DNA from 2 places in the Caballeronia sp. TF1N1 genome. Region 2 is predicted to be linked to the other one. Evidence: riboswitches for the same ligand, from Rfam matches in the RefSeq annotation. Region 2 holds a riboswitch; the other holds the start of a gene.
What was found. Region 2 has a riboswitch for cobalamin ahead of LDZ28_RS16640 (CbtB-domain containing protein). Riboswitches for the same ligand answer to the same signal wherever they lie in the genome.
Positions count from the first base shown of each region.

Region 1: linked by a shared signal. The riboswitch ahead of LDZ28_RS03080 (TonB-dependent receptor domain-containing protein) and the one ahead of LDZ28_RS16640 (CbtB-domain containing protein) in region 2 are both predicted to bind cobalamin.

Region 1 covers NZ_CP084626.1:659,402-667,651, forward strand. Annotated here, with positions in the region: gene ilvD (dihydroxy-acid dehydratase) at 1-529, opposite strand, end outside; gene LDZ28_RS03045 (LysR family transcriptional regulator) at 642-1,577, shown strand; gene lgt (prolipoprotein diacylglyceryl transferase) at 1,615-2,511, shown strand; gene LDZ28_RS03055 (SIMPL domain-containing protein) at 2,539-3,270, opposite strand; gene LDZ28_RS03060 (EVE domain-containing protein) at 3,364-3,822, opposite strand; RNA gene ssrS (6S RNA) at 3,900-4,082, opposite strand; gene LDZ28_RS03070 (cell division protein ZapA) at 4,205-4,519, opposite strand; gene LDZ28_RS03075 (ATPase) at 4,516-4,902, opposite strand; cobalamin riboswitch at 5,138-5,463, shown strand; gene LDZ28_RS03080 (TonB-dependent receptor domain-containing protein) at 5,549-7,426, shown strand; gene LDZ28_RS03085 (iron ABC transporter permease) at 7,453-8,250, shown strand, end outside.
Region 2 covers NZ_CP084627.1:569,807-578,056, reverse strand. Annotated here, with positions in the region: gene cobO (cob(I)yrinic acid a,c-diamide adenosyltransferase) at 1-312, shown strand, start outside; gene LDZ28_RS16655 (cobyrinate a,c-diamide synthase) at 317-1,618, shown strand; gene LDZ28_RS16650 (DUF1289 domain-containing protein) at 1,615-1,851, shown strand; gene LDZ28_RS16645 (CbtA family protein) at 1,913-2,695, opposite strand; gene LDZ28_RS16640 (CbtB-domain containing protein) at 2,705-2,941, opposite strand; cobalamin riboswitch at 2,971-3,095, opposite strand; gene LDZ28_RS16635 (histidine phosphatase family protein) at 3,137-3,685, shown strand; partial or broken gene LDZ28_RS16630 (DUF1428 domain-containing protein) at 3,747-4,106, shown strand; gene LDZ28_RS16625 (antibiotic biosynthesis monooxygenase) at 4,158-4,472, shown strand; gene LDZ28_RS16620 (hypothetical protein) at 4,528-4,905, opposite strand; gene lhpI (bifunctional Delta(1)-pyrroline-2-carboxylate/Delta(1)-piperideine-2-carboxylate reductase) at 4,919-5,863, opposite strand; gene ppk2 (polyphosphate kinase 2) at 6,076-6,972, shown strand; gene LDZ28_RS16605 (hypothetical protein) at 6,979-7,185, opposite strand; gene LDZ28_RS16600 (efflux transporter outer membrane subunit) at 7,315-8,250, opposite strand, start outside.

The DNA of each region.
Region 1 (8,250 bases), on a different contig from region 2:
ACATGCGCCCGGCCGTGAACTCGCCGACCGCCTCGAACGACGACACGATGGTCAGGTCCTTGCCCTTCCAGTTGCCCGGCCGAATGGTGCCGCCGTACACATAGATGCCCGGCACGTTCATGCGCGCGAGGCCGATCATGCCGCCCGGCATATTCTTGTCGCAGCCGCCGATCACGACCACGCCGTCCATCCACTGTCCCTGCACGGCCGTTTCGATACAGTCGGCGATGACTTCGCGCGAGACGAGCGAGTACTTCATGCCTTCGGTGCCCATCGACATGCCGTCCGAAATGGTCGGCGTCCCGAAGATTTGCGGATTCGCGTCGGACTTGCGAATGGATTCGACGGCGGCATCGGCGAGACGCTGCAGACCCGCGTTGCACGGCGTGATGGTGGAGTGACCGTTGGCGATACCGATCATCGGCTTGTCGAAGTCTTCCTCCTTGTAACCGAGGGCGTAGTACATCGAGCGGTTGGGCGAACGTGCGACGCCCTGCGTGATGTGTTTCGAGCGGCGATTGAAGGGCATGGCTGCCTCCTGAGGGGATCGTGGTTTTTGGTGTGGTGCAGGAAGAATGCAGTGTCGTCGATGTATCTGTCCAATATATTATTCAGGGTCTATTGAGTCGCAAAACATATCGATGCCAGTCGAACTCCGCCTGCTGCGCTACTTCGTGACCGTCGCCGAGGAGATGCACTTCGGCCGCGCCGCCGCGCGCCTCGCCATGACGCAGCCGCCGCTCTCGCAGGCCATCCGTGCGCTGGAAGACGCGCTCGGCGTCGTGCTGTTCGAACGCACGCGGCGCACGGTCGAACTGACGCCGGTTGGCCGCGATCTGTTGCCCGAGGTGCGCCGCCTGCTTGCCGCCGCCGACGCCTTGCGTCCGCTCGCGCAGTCGCTTTCGCGCGGCGAGGCGGGCGTGCTCTCGCTCGCGTTCGTCTCCACGGCGGATTACGGCCTTTTGCCAGCGTTACTGCGCGAATTCAATGCGCGTTATCCAGGCGTGCGTCTGCAACTCACGGAAGCCACCAGCGACGTTCAGATAGACGAACTCGTGGCCGGCCGTATCGATGCCGGTCTCGTGATTCCGCCGCTGCCGCCGCGTCACGCCATGACGCTTTCGTATCTGCCGATTGCGCGCGAGCCGCTCGTCATCGCCATGTCGACGGATGCCGCGCAGGAACTCGGGCAGGGCGCCGCCGAATGGACCGAGACGCCCGTCGATCTGCACGACTTGGCCAGCGCGCCGCTCGTCGTCTTTCCAAGGCGTCTCGCGCCGGGTTTGTATGACATCATTATGGGCTGCTACGGCGCGGCAGGTTTGACGCCGCGCATCGGACAAGAGGCGATACAGATGCAGACCATCGTGAGCCTCGTGTCCGCCGGCATGGGCGTCGCGCTCGTGCCGCAGTCGGTGCGGCATCTGCGGCGCACGGGCGTGGTGTATCGCCCGTTGCGGGAACCGGGGCCCGTGGTCGAAACCGGGCTCGTGTGGCGCGCGGCCGAAGTGAGTCCGGTGTTGAGCCGGCTCATCGAGATCGTGCGCGCGCAGGCTGCTGCCGTCGTTGCCGTATGATTCGCCTTTGAAGTTCGCCTGGCTCTTCCATTACACGATGCTCATACATCCCAATTTCGATCCCGTCGCGATCCATCTCGGACCGCTCGCCGTGCGCTGGTACGGCCTCATGTATCTCGTTGCGTTCATTTCGGCCATTGCCATCGGCAGATTGCGTCTGCGCTTGCCGCATGTCGCCGCGCAAGGCTGGACCGTCAAGGACATCGACGACATGCTGTTTTACGGCGTACTCGGAACGATTCTCGGCGGCCGCATTGGCTATGTGGTGTTCTACAAGGCGAGTTATTACTTCGCGCATCCGCTCGATATCTTCAAGGTGTGGGAAGGCGGCATGTCGTTTCACGGCGGCTTTCTCGGCGTGACGCTCGCGATGGTCTTGTTCGCGTTTCAGCGCAAGCGCACGTGGCTGCAGGTGACGGATTTTGTCGCGCCGATGGTGCCGCTCGGACTGGCGGCGGGGCGTCTCGGCAACTTCATCAACGGTGAGTTATGGGGCCGCGTGACCGACCCGGCCGCGCCCTGGGCCATGCTCTTCCAAAACTCCACCAACGACGACGCCATCTGGCTCGCGAAGCATCCGCAGTTCGATGCGCAATACAATCTCTCGGAGATTTTCTCGCGCTATCACATGCTGCCGCGCCATCCGTCGCAGTTGTATGAAATCGCGCTGGAAGGGCTCGTGCTGTTTGCGGTGATCTACCTCTTCGCGCGCAAACCGCGGCCGGTGGGCGCAGTGTCGGCGTTGTTTCTGATCGGTTATGGACTCGCGCGCTTCACGGTGGAATTCGCGCGCGAGCCGGATGATTATCTCGGACTCCTCGCGCTCGGCTTTTCGATGGGCCAATGGCTCTCGCTGCCAATGATCGTCGCGGGCATCGTCATGATGGTGTGGGCGTACAAACGTCAGAAACGCGTGTCCGGCAACGCGGCGTAAATCACGCCGCGTTCTCCGGCACAGCAGTTATCGCCCCATTTGCACCGAACCCGACACGTCGACGGTCACCGTCGTCGTGCCGGCTTCGAGCGCCATCGGCGCGCCGACCTTCGCGTCCGCGCCAAGCGAGCGGGCCTGCATCATCATCACCGGGCGCGGACCCGCGCCGCTGTGGCCCACGTTCACTTCGCGGATCGTGAAGTTGGCGTAACCGAACGCCTGACTCGCGGCCTGCGCTTCCTTGCGGAACGACTCGATGGCCTGAGTCGAGAGCTTCTGCTCGGCGGCGCGCTGCGCTTCGGGCGACAGCGAGAACGCGACGCTGCCGACTTGCATGGCGTTACTCATCTTGCCCGCGAGCTTGGACGCCGCCGCGAAGTCGTGCGATTCCAGCACGACCTCCGTGCGGCCGCGCCACGCGGAGATCTTGCCGTCGCGATCCGTGCTCGGATAAACCGTGAACGAGCCGCTTTTCGCGGTCACGTTGTCGACGCCTTTTGCTTCGCGCAATGCGGCTTCGGCGCGCTGATTGAGCGTGGTGGTGAGCGACGATGGATCGGCCGCTTCCTGCTCGTAGAACAGCGTGATGTTGACGACATCTTGCGGCACTTGCGCGCTGGCTTGCGCGGATAGCGAAAGCACGCCGGATGGCTGCGGATTGGTAATTACCGTCTGAGCGGCGGCCGAAAGCGGAAGCGTGAGCGCGGCGCTCGACATCGCGACGAAGGCGAGGGCGGCGGCGGTTTTCTTGTCGATCATCTAAGGACTCCGAGTGCAAGAGCATCGCGTGATTCGCGACCGCACTTAGGCGCTTCGTTCGTTCCCTTAGTTCCCTTGAACGATTCGCGCGCCCTAGACCAGACGCTCGGTTATGAAGCGCCACTGCGCCTCGGTCACGGGCGTGATCGACAGCCGATTACCGCGCGCGAGCACTTGCATGTCGGCGAGTTCCGCGTGTTCGCGCAATGTCGCGAGCGGAATCAACAGCGTCTTCTTGACGAAGCGCACATCGACGAGCATCCAGCGCGGCGTCTCCTGCGTGGACTTGGCGTCGAAGTACGGGCTTTTGGCGTCGAACTGAGTGGGATCGGGATAGGCCGTAGAACAGACTTTGGCGATGCCCGCAATGCCCGGCTCCGGGCAACTCGAATGATAGAAGAGCACGCCGTCGCCGACTTGCATCTGGTCGCGCATGAAGTTGCGCGCCTGATAGTTGCGCACGCCCGTCCACGGGAGGGTTTTCTTCGGCGCGTGCGCGAGATGATCGATGCTCGCTTCGTCCGGTTCGGACTTCATCAGCCAGTAGCGCATGATGGATTCGGCAACGGGGTTTTAAAACGGGCTCGACAAAAGCAAACGGCATCGGTATGAACCGATGCCGCTGGAGTAGGGTCCCCACCTCGGCCGCTAGGCCGGCATCCTGAACCTGGGTTCAAGATTGGTCGCAGTAAGCAACACTTCGGGTACATCAGACAGAGTGACGCGCGCGCCCGTGCTGCAAGTTTCCACAACCGTGCCAATGTAGCATTGGTTCAAGGAATATATGACCTTGGCGAACCAGGCAGGGAGTAGTCACTCTACACCAATCGAATGTCTAATGCAGCCTCTCGACACCAATTGCGCAGTTTCTTTTTTCGATTGACATCGCGCGACCGATTAGCGTTCGCCAAGGAGCGGCGTGGCGGCACTTCGGTCACTGCACTTCATACTGCGCGATGACAGCACCAAGCTGTTCGTTCATGGAGTGCATCGTGCGGCGAATTTCCTCGGCGGGGAAGGCCTCGCCATGACGCACGCTTTCTTGCAGCCTCAGCAATTCGGAAGCGAGTGAAAGCGCGGCCATCACCGCGATGCGGTCTTGCCCGCGCACGTTGCTTGCATTGCGCACCTTGTTCATCTCGGCGTCGACCCGTGCCACCGCTTCCCGCAGCGCGCCTTCGGTTTCCGGCGAACAGGCGAGGCGATATTGCTGGCCGAGAATGGATACTTCGATCTGCGTGGTCGTCATGCCTTCTCTCCGTGATGATGCTCGCTGTGCTCTCCCGCGTGCGCATGCTCGTGCGCGGCTTGCACATCGTGAGAACGGGCATCGAGGAGATCGAGCTGATTTTCCGTCTCGGCATGATTCGCGGACTTGCCGCGCGGCAACTTTTCGAGAATCGCGTTCAGGCGGACCTGCGCGTCGTCGATCTTGGCCGAGAGGGAATCGCGTTCGGCTTGGAGCGTGTCGCGCTCTTCGCGCATTTGCACGAGCTCTGCCTGCACGTTCGCGTAGTCGCTACGCAGTTGTTCGATTTGTGCTTCAAGCGCGAGACGCGCCTGATTGTGCCGCTCGCTGATCTGGATCAGCCGGCCGATATTTCCTGACAGTGATTCGAGTTCGTTGAGCATGTGCTGCGTCCTCTAAAGACCTCGCATTCTAGCGCGGTTCAACGGAGCTTCCGATAATTGTCTCGTTTCGAGACGTAACAGCACGCGATCATGCGTGCATCGCGATGCATTCGTGTGTGGAAAGCGCGGGCGCTGCCGATGTGTTGCGACGGCGGGTTCTAGTTGGTTCGTCGTGAGCCGTGTGTCTTGCGATGATCGGCCAGGGTCGTTTCTTGACGGTCCTGAATCGCGCTCCTACACTTGCCGCACTTTTGGTGCTCGCGTCCGCATTTCTTTTGCGGGCGCAGTCAAACGGGAAACAGGAAGCGGCGCCGCCAAGGCCACGCCAACCTGTGCTGCCCCCGCAACGGTAAGCGACCGCAACGCAAGTTGCAAGTCGTCCCTTGCGCGTTTTTCGCCGCGCCGTCGTGTGAGTTTGCTTGCGAGTCTGTCTGATTCGCAAGAATCCGCCGCTCGACGCAGGCAAGGCGAAGAACGTGTCGATGCCACTGCGCTTCATGCGTGGGAAGGCGGGACGGTGTGTCGCCAGCCCGGATACCGGCCAACTGTTCAGCGCGTTCGTCTGTTCGCATTCGAGCGCGCTCGTCGCGCATTGGCCTTGCGGGGAGCGAGGTCGCGCCAGCCTACGCATGGGAACATTTCACGCATGGTATCGCCACTTGCCCGACACGCGGGCAGACGCAAAACGATCGAACGCGCTGCGCTCGTCGCCCTCAACACATGGCTGCTCGCTCATGAAGCGCTCGCGGACGAAGCCTCGCAACCGCCGCTCGCGCCCGTCGTCGTGACCGCGACGCGCACCGCGCAACCTCTCGCCGATACGATCGCGCAGACTTCGCTCTTCGACGCCCAGGATATCGCCGATAGCAATGCCTACGACGCGCTCGGCGTCATCGGTCTTGCGCCCGGCGTGCAGGTGACGCGCAATGGCGGCCCGGGAGCGAATGCAAGCGCGTTCATACGCGGCGCGTCCTCGACGCAATCGCTCGTTTTGATCGACGGCGTGCGTGTGGAGTCCGCATCGCTCGGCTCGGCGCAGCTTGCGCAGATCATGCCGGATCAGATCGACCGCATCGAAGTCGTGAACGGCAACGTGTCGGCGCTGTACGGCTCGGGCGCGATCGGCGGCGTCGTGCAGATCTTCACGAAAGACGGCGAGGCGCATCCGCCGCGCTTCTACTTCGAGACGGAATACGGCAGCTATCACACGCAGCGGCAAGCGGCGGGCGTTTCCGGCGCGCTCGATAGAGAAGGCCGCACGACCTTCAGCTTCAACGTATCGCGCGAGAAGACCGATGGTTTCTCGTCGATCGATCCCGCGCTCGCGCCCAACGCCAATCCGAACGCGAACGGTTATCTGAACGAAAGCATCGCGGCCACGCTGCGCCACAAGTTCGGCGACAAATGGGACGCGGGCGTGCGCTTCTATCAGTCGAACGGCATCGACAGTTTCGACGATGCCTACGGCTTGCCCGGCGATCTCAACGATTCGCACAGTCGCGTGCGGTCGACATCGGTGTTTGCGAACGGCCGTATCACGGACCAGTGGACCACGCATTTCACGGTCGCGCAGGGACAGGACCGCGCGAACATCGAGCAGAACGGCATCTATACGAGCCGCTTCAATTCCGAGGATCGCCAGTATCTGTGGCAGAACGACTTTCGCCTGACGGAGGCGCACAAGCTCCTGTTCGGTTACGAGCATCTCGACCAGACGCTCGATTCGGATCAGTTCAGCGCGCCGGATCGTCACGTGAATTCGGTGTACGCGGGCTATGTGGGACGCTTCGGTCCGAGCGAAGTGCAGGCCAATCTGCGCCACGACCAGTATTCCGATTTCGGCGGCGCGAACAGCTACTATCTGGGCTATGCGTACAACATCGACACGCACTGGCGCGCGAGCGCGAGTTACGCGGCGTCGTTCCGCGCGCCGAGCTTCGACGATCTCTACTATCCGTTCAGCGGCAATCCGTCCATTCAGCCCGAGCGCAGTCATTCGGTGGAAGCGGCGCTGCAGTACGCATCGGACCAAGTGGGCGTGCTGCGCGTGACGGCGTTTCAGACGCGCTATTCGAATCTGATCGATTACGTATCGGACGGCAGCGGCTTCTATATCGCGCAGAACGTCGGACGCGCGAAGGTGCAGGGCGTCGAGGGATCGTGGGCAGGGCATGTCGGCGCCACTGATTTGCGCGCGGGCGTGACGTTCCAGAATCCCGTCGATGAAACCGGCAATCAGGACCTGACGCGCCGTGCGCGGCGTTTCGCGAGTTTCAGCGCGCATCGCTCGATAGGAAGCTGGCGCGTGGGTGGCGAGTGGATCGTGAGCGGTGCGCGCAGCGATTACGATTCGACGCTCGCGGGCTATGGCGTCGTGAATCTGTCGGCGCGCTATGACATCACGAAGTCGTGGTACGTGAGCGCGCGTGTCGACAACCTCTTCGACCGGAACTATGAACTGGCTTATTCGTACAACACGCCGAGGCGCGGCGCTTATGTCACGCTCGGCTGGCGCCCGTCGTGAGCGACACCGTTGACCTGCGCCGCGCGATGAACGCGAAACGCGCGTTAGGCATCTGGGCTGCGCTCGGGCTTGCCGCGTTGCTTGTGTTCATGGCGTCGCTCGCGCTCGGCAGCGTCGCGTTGCCCTTGCCGCGCGCCATCGCGGCGTTGCTGCACGCGCATGCGGCCGCGCCCGATATCGCCGATGACATCGTGCTCACCTTGCGTTTGCCGCGCGCGCTTGCGGGTTTCGCTTCGGGCGCCTTGCTCGCGCTTTCCGGCGCGCTGCTGCAAGTGCTGTTGCGCAATCCGCTGGCCGAGCCGTACGTGCTCGGCGTATCCGGCGGCGCAGCGACCTTCGCGCTCACGGCGATGCTCGCGTCGCTGCCGTGGTGGGGCATCGATCTGGCGGCGTGCGCGGGCGCGTTCGCATCCATCGTGCTGGTGCTCGGACTCGCGCGACGCGACCTGTGGCACGGCGACCGCGATGCCTCGCCGCGTCTTCTGCTGACAGGGGTCGTGATAGCGGCGGGCTGGGGCGCGCTCATCACGTTGATCCTCAGCATTGCGCCGGAGAATCGCTTGCGCGGGATGATCTTCTGGCTGACGGGCGACCTGAACGGCGCAGCGACGCCGTGGCCCGCGCTGATCGCGCTCGTCGTCGCGATGATCGTCGTCGTGCCGCTCGCGCCGCAACTCAACGTGCTGTTGCGTGGCGATACGGCCGCGCGTTCGCTCGGCGTGCCTGTCTCGCGCGTGCGGCTGTCGGTGTATCTCGTCGCATCGCTTGCGGCAGCGGCGGCTGTCACGACGGCGGGCACCATCGGCTTCGTTGGGCTCGTCGTG
Region 2 (8,250 bases):
ACGCAAAATCGCGAGGCGGACATCGCCACGGCGCGCAAGGGATGGGACGAAGCACGACGCATGATCCAAAGCGGCGAGTATCAGATGGTCGTACTCGACGAGCTCAATGCCGTGCTCAAGTACGAATATTTGCCGCTTGAGGAAGTACTCGGCGTGCTAAAGGCACGGCCGGCCATGCTGCATGTCGTCGTGACGGGACGACACGCGGCCGATGAGCTCATAGAAATAGCCGATCTCGTCACCGAAATGCGCCTCGTAAAGCACCCTTATCGCGAGCAGGGCGTCAAGGCGCAACGCGGCGTCGAGTTCTGACGCAATGGCAGACTGTCCCGCACTCTTCATCGGCGCGAGCGCGTCGCATCAAGGCAAGACCACGGTGACGGCCGCGCTTGCACGTCATCACACGCGGCAAGGCAGGCGCGTGCGCGTCTTCAAGACCGGGCCGGATTTTCTCGATCCGATGATTCTCGAGCGGGCATGCGGGTCGCCCGTTTATTCGCTGCATCTTTGGATGGTCGGACTGGAAGCGTGCCGCGCGATGCTTTCCGCGGCCGCCAAGGAAGCCGACCTTATTTTGATCGAAGGCGTAATGGGCCTCTTCGATGGCACGCCGAGCAGCGCCGATCTCGCCGCTGCGTTCAATGTGCCAGTGCTTGCGGTAATCGGCGCGCATGGCATGGCGCAAACCTTCGGCGCGCTTGCGTTCGGACTTGCGCGTTATCGGCCCGATGTGCCGTTTCATGGCGTGCTTGCAAATCGCGTGGCGTCTGCGCGCCATGCACAGATGCTGGCCGAAGCCATCCCCGAAGGGCTGCGCTATTGCGGTCATTTTTCGAACGCGGACGATATCGCGCTACCCGAACGTCACCTCGGCCTTACTCAAGCGCGGGAAGTGGCGGACCTGGATGCGCGTCTCGACCGCGCCGCCGATGCCATTGCCGCGACCACGCTTGCCGATTTGCCGCCGCTCGTTCGCTTCGACGACGACATCACGCCAAGTGAACCGCCGCGTCTTCTCGACGGATTGCACATTGCGATCGCGCGGGACGCCGCGTTTTCATTTATTTATCCCGCGAATGTCGATTTGCTAAAGGCATCGGGCGCAAGCGTCAGCTATTTTTCCCCGCTAGCGGATGAGCCCGTACCCGCCCATGTCGATGCGCTCTACTTGCCCGGCGGCTACCCCGAGCTTCATGCCGCGACGCTTGCTTCCAATGCGTGCACGCGCGCTTCGATAAAAAAACATATCGCGCGCAATCGCGCGGTAGTCGCGGAATGCGGCGGTATGCTCTACCTGCTCGACGCACTGACGGATGTCGAAGGCAATCGTCATTCAATGCTAAGCGCCCTTCCCGGCGACGCCACCATGCAACGCCGTCTTTCGCGGCTGGCGATGCAACGAGTCGACACCGCCCACGGTCCGCTCACCGGCCACACCTTTCACTATTCGACGCTCAAGACATCGATGCAGCCTTTCACGGCAGCCACGCACGCAACGACCGGTGCGCAGGGCGAAGCGCTTTATCGTCATGGCGCGATAACGGCCACTTACATGCACGCTTACTGGCCCTCGAATCCTGCGGCAATGGCTGCGCTCTTTCGCGGCGAAGCGCTATGACGACACCGACCGAAATCGGGCCACGCGACCTCGCCGAAATGATCGAACGCGCCAGCGCGCAGGAACCAATCGGCTCGCCGTGCACCGGCGTGTGCAAGCTCGATGCATCGAGCGGCCTGTGCGCGGGATGCTTTAGAAGCCGCGAGGAAATTAAGTTCTTTAAAACGATGGACGATCACGCGAAGCTCGCGTTGTTCGACCAGTTGCTTGAGCGGCGCGCGGCCTCGCAATGAACGAAGGCCCGCGCTCGTGCTCAAGCGACGCGGGCCTTTTGACATCCATCGAGCATTCGATTCAGGCAGCGGCCATGCGACGCGCTGCCGGACGCTCGAGTTCACGTGACGCAAGCGCGCCGAAGAGCAGTCCAAGCGTTGCCCAAATCAATGCTTGAATACCGACGGCAGTCAGCCTGAAATTCCACAACAACGACGCGGAAAAGTCGACGGGTACTTCGTCGACAGAAGGCAGTGCCACTTGCGCGATAACCATCAAGACGACGTAACCAGCCGCCGCAATAAGCGCCGCGTTCCAGTTGCCGCGACGCGCCTGCAAGCGTCGCTGCGCATAGACCGCGAACACCGCGCCGACGATTGATATCGCCACCATGCCGAAGAAAAGCGCCGTACGCGGACCGATGGTTTCGGCATTGCCGACGGCGGGCGGGTTTGGGGGATATTTGATGAACGGCACGAGCGCAACGCTAAAGAAACCAATGAGCGCAAGCAAAACCGACGTTCCGCGCGCATGCAACGAGCCGAGCCGCCCATAAGCCAAGGCAAAGATCAGCGAGAAAATACCGCCTAAAGCCGTGCCGAACACCACCACGCCCGTTAGTAAGCCCAAACCCGCTTGCGTGTCCCGGCTAACGAGTTCTTCATCATCACCATGACTATGCGATTGCGCTGCCGCCGCTTCATCGTGATTATCGTGTGCGGGCGCTTGTGCATGCTCGTGCTGTTCTTCGAACGCGATAGCCCGAGCAACTGAAGGTTCGCCGAAGCCGCGCGCAAAGCCAAAGCCGATCAGGCCCGCGACGAGTCCCGCGACCATACCGCGTATAAGCAAGTTGCGAATCATGCTCCGTCCTCAGTGGCACGGAAAGCCGAGCAAGTGCCGGCCATCGTGAACGAATTCGTGGACGTACATCCCCGAGATAATGGACGTTGCACCCTGCTCGGCGCCGACGAAATAAATCGCGATCAGCAGAACGAGGCCGATAAAAACGGCCCAAGGAAGGACCTCACGCACCGGAATGGGGACCGGCGCATCGTTAGCGGGCGTTGCAATACCAGCGGAAAAAGCCGGCGCGTTGGACCTATTCATTGAAATTTCTCCAGGGAAAAGCGCGTCCCGATAGACGAAGAGCATGCAGCGGGGTCTGACTCGCGGCATCGCGCTCTTAGCGCGAACCGCATACAGTGGCGCGACCGTGCCGGGCTTCCACCGGCTTCCTCGCACTGCAAGCTTGCCATTCTATGATGATTGCCAGCAAAGTAAAACGACCATGAGCTAAAGGCTATGCAATCGACATTGATTTTGCTGTGCCACGCCGCCACGCATGCCATGAAAGGTGGGCGTTTTCCGCAAGGCGACGAGCCTGTCGAACAGGCTGAATGCACGCTCGACCTCCCGGGCGAGCCAAGCCGCGTTACATCCAGCCCGGCCCGCGCTGCTTGCGAAACAGCGGCCTGGATCACGACAGATTTCTCGATCGATGCCGCATTCGACGACATCGACTATGGAGAATGGCGCGGTCGTTCCATTCGCGAGGTTAGTGAGCGCGAGCCTCAAGACGTTGCGGCATGGCTTTCCGATCCCCATGCAAGGCCGCATGGCGGCGAGAGCGTGGCAATGCTGTCAAAGCGCGTTGAGAAAGCGCTCGAGGGGCTTGCTTCGAATACGGAGCACGAATACTGCATAGTCGTAACGCACGCCATCGTCATGAAGGCGGCGCTCTGTATCGTGCGCGACGAACCGTTGTCGTCGATACTCAAGATGGATCTCGCGCCGCTGTCGTCCGTCTTGCTCAAGTTCGCGGAAGGCAAATGGACGTACGTGCCCTCCTGAACTTAGATGGCCGCCCGGTGCTCAAAGCAAGCAGCGACTGGTTCGCTCAAAGGAGACAGCAATGGCGCACTATGTGGATGGTTTCGTCGTACCAGTGCCGATCGACAAGGTCGACGCGTATCGCAGCATGGCCGATGCAGCGGGCAAAATATGGCTGGAGTATGGCGCGCTGCAGTTTGTCGAATGTATTGCCGACGATGTTAAGCCAGGCGAGCTCACCTCGTTCCCTCGAAGCGTACAGCTCAAGGAAGGCGAAACGGTGGTGTTCTCGTGGATAGTCTATGAATCGCGCGAACAGCGTGACGCCGTCAACGCCAAAGTAATGGAAGACTCGCGTCTTAAGAGCATGATGGAAAACGGCGAACCGCCGTTCGATCCCAAACGCATGTTCTTCGGCGGCTTTAGGACGCTGGTCGAACTGTCAAAGGCCTCATTATTTTTCGAATGCCTAAAACCAAGGAGCCATATCGACATGTACATTGCCATGAACCGCTTCAAGATCGTTCCAGGCGCGGAAGCCGATTTCGAACATCTCTGGACAAACCGCGACACGCACCTCAAGGAAGTGCCGGGCTTCGTGGAGTTCCATCTGCTAAAGGGACCGACGCGGGATGACCATGTGCTCTATTCGAGTCACACGATCTGGACAAACCATGCTGCGTTCGAACAGTGGACCCAGTCTGACGCATTTCGCGCCGCGCATCGCAATGCGGGCGGAGAAACCAGGCAGCTTTACTTGGGCCACCCGGAATTCGAAGGCTTCGAAGTGATTCAGACGGTTAAATAAGAGCCGCCTGTCTTACAAGACCGTGAACGAATTGCGTCGCTCGCTAAGGCCCTTCTTAAGCCTTAGCGCCACGCGCCATTCGCTGCAATGTCGATGAATCGATGGCTCCGGCACAAATGCGCACGGCCTCCTTAAGCGTACGTGGACGCCCCTCGCCAAACTGCGATTCAAGCATGGCGACGGCGCGTAAGCGCTCGTCATTGCCCAGCTTCTCGCCAGTTGCAAGCTCCAGCACGGAGATAAAGTAAGCAGCCCGCGGCGCCGCGTTAGGCTGCGCGGACGCACCGCCTGATCCATCATTCCCGTCGTCGCGCGCGGGAAAACCGGGCGTCCATCTGGTGTCGTATCGGCTATTCATGGGTCTGTTCATTTGGGTGCAAAGGCGCTTGCGCCAGCTTTCGATTGAACAGACATTCAGCAAGGAACGTTCCAAGCCAGCTAGCGCCTTAAATAGCGCGGTTATTTTTGTCTAACAATAAAGCTCTAGCAACTCGACATGCAGCGAGATCCCATGCCGCGCATCCGACGGATTTAAATACGACCGGGCGTTCGTTTTTCACCCTTGCCGTGATTGCTTGTGCAAGTGAATTGACGTTCTCCCATTTCACACCGGCGAGGATGAAATCCCCCGCTTCATGGCGCGCGCCTGCCGGGTCATCGACATACAAAGCGCTTGAATCGATAGTGCCCGACGCTATTTCTGCCGCATCAGGCGTAAAGGCGCCAACACCGATGACCAACCGATCTGCTCGCGCCGGCAGCGTATAGACAGGCTGCTTGCTGGTGGTCGCGGTGATGACGACATCGACAGCTTCAGGAATGTTTGAGCTTTCAAGCGCCGCTAACTTTGGCGAAGCCGCTGCGTAGGCCTTGCAGAATGCATTCGCACGCTCGGCTCGCGACCCCTGGACAATGATCGATGCATCGGGATAAACGCTTGCGATCGCCTCCACATGATAGGCCGCCTGCTTGCCCGTACCGATCACCAGCACTTGTTTTGGCGGCTGCTCGCTTAGAGCGCGGATAGCGAGCATCGACACCGCCGCCGTTCTGCGCCCCGTTACAGTAGGGCCGTCGAGCATGAATTGCGGCACGCCGGTGACGGCATCGAATGCGGTGACCTGTCCGTGAATCGTGGGCAAACCAAGCGCACCGTTACCCGCGCACACGTTGACGAGCTTGTGCATGGCCAAGTCCGCCGCGCTTGCAGGCATCGACAACATGATCCCTCCTTGTGCAAGCGGCACCACCATCCGCTCCGGACTGACGATACGGCCCGCCGCGTAATCGAGCATAGTGGCGGCAAGCGTGTCGACCAGGCGGTCATAAGGAACGAGCTGCGCGGTGCGTTCGGCGTCGAAAATTGGAATCGCGCTTGAGGTTTGATTCATCGTGTCTTGGCCTCGGAAGGGAAAGTTGCCATCGCAATGCCACTGAAATGTCGCAACATTCTAACGGCGTAAGCGACCTCGACAATTTGCCCTTGGTGCACTAAACGCGCAAAGCGTTGCGTACGCCGTCATATGATTGCCTTCGAATACAGTCATAATCAAGCAATCTGCGCCGCAAAAATTGCAGCGGCAAGCCGCCCACGGAGCCCACAATGAACGAGATGGACAAGCAGCGCCGCTTCCATGCCGACCTGATCGACAGCTACGACGAAGAGTTCGAAATGGAGATCGACGACCGCTTCCTGGATGGCGAGGCAGCGTTCTCCGACGAGGAACGGCAGCTTCGTAAGACCTATTTCCGCGAGCTATTTCGCTTGCAGGGCGAACTGGTGAAGTTGCAAGATTGGGTCGTGCATACGGGCCATAGACTCGTGGTGATTTTTGAAGGCCGCGATGCGGCCGGTAAAGGTGGTGCGATCAAGCGCATCACGCAGCGGCTGAACCCGCGCGTGTGCCGCGTCGCTGCTCTGCCTGCGCCGAATAATCGTGAACGCACGCAATGGTATTTCCAGCGCTACGTATCGCATCTTCCGGCAGGCGGCGAAATCGTTCTGTTCGATCGAAGCTGGTATAACCGCGCGGGAGTAGAACGCGTGATGAACTTCTGTACTGACGCCGAATACGAAGAGTTTTTCCGTTCCGTGCCCGAGTTCGAAAAGATGCTCGTGCGTAGCGGCGTTCAGATCATCAAGTACTGGTTTTCTATTACCGATGACGAACAGGAAGTGCGCTTCGAGGCGCGTATTGAAGATCCGCTAAAGCAGTGGAAGCTGAGTCCGATGGACCTCGAAAGCCGACGCCGCTGGGAAGCCTATACAGCCGCTAAGGAAGTCATGCTGCAGCGTTCGCACATTCCCGAAGCGCCGTGGTGGGTGGTTCAGGCCGTCGACAAGAAGCGTGCGCGGCTGAACTGCATGCATCATCTGTTGAGTCAGGTGCCGTATCACGAGATCGAGCACTCTGCGATCACGCTGCCCGAGCGCGTATTCAATCCGGATTATTTGCGGCAGCCCGTGCCGGAGACCATGTACGTCCCGGAGATTTACTAAAGCGCTTTAGCAGCAGTGACTGCACCCGATGTGTTCCTGACGGTGCAGCGTGCGGCGAATGGCAAACTGATACGCTTGCTGCGAACCCTTGAACACCATCACGAACATGACTTGCGCGAGGTTGAAGTCAAGGGTGACCATCAGGCGCATGAGTAGCAGCAGTGGCAGCACCACGGCTGGTTGATACAGTTGTCGGGCAATTAATGCTTTCATCTTTAGCTCCCATTTCCATATAAGAATTTTAGGGATTTGCAGGCCCGGGATAAATGGCCCGCGGATGAAGACATATGTTCCCCGATACGAACAATAAGGCCCTGCATTCTGCAGGGCCTTGAAGACACATTACTTCTGCGCGAGACTCGGCTCAGGCACCGGCGCGGGCATCGCATCGCCCCAGCCGCCGCCTAATGCACGTATCAAGTTGACTGTGGATACCGCCTGCGTTCCCGCAAGCTGCACCGAAGTACGCTGCGATTGCAGCACAGTGCGCTCCGCATCGATCACATCGAGATAATTGACCGCACCTTCCGTGTACTGCGTTCGCGAGAGTTGTGCCGCGCGCACCGAAGCCTTGACCGCATCTGATTGCGTAGCCGTCTGATCTTCGAGAATGCGCAAATCGGACAAATTGTCTTCTACCTCACGAAATGCAACGAGCACTTGTTGCCGATAATTCGCGGCGTCCTCTTCATAGATTGCACGTGCATTCGCGAGATTGCCCTTGCGACGGCCGCCATCGAAGATTGGAATATTCAGCGCCGTTCCCGCGAAAGGACCCAGCAGGAATGTTCTGCTCGACCATTTGAAGAGATCGCCAAGCGTTGCCGACTCGAAGCCGCCTGCGCCCGTCAACGTGAGCGAAGGGAAGAATGCAGCCTTCGCTACGCCTATGCGTGCATTTGCTGCGGCCATCGAACGTTCAGCAGCAGCAATGTCAGGACGACGTTCGAGCAAGGTTGAAGGCAAGCCCGGCGGCACGCGAACCGTCACTGGCTTGAGCGGATTCGCCGCCACGCTGAATTCAGCCGGCGTCTTGCCGAGCAGCACCGCAAGACTATGCTCGGACGATGCGCGCAGACGTTGCACGGTCATCGCATCCGAGCGCGCGGTCGCGAGCTCGGACTTGGCGCGCGCCACATCGAGTTCACTGATGTCGCCTTCATCGAAACGGCGCTGCACGAGTTTCAACGCTTGCTCGCGCAACGTCACCGTGCGCGTGAAGACATCGTTCTCCGCATCGAGCTCGCGCAGATTGAAGTAGTTCTGCGCGACGTCCGC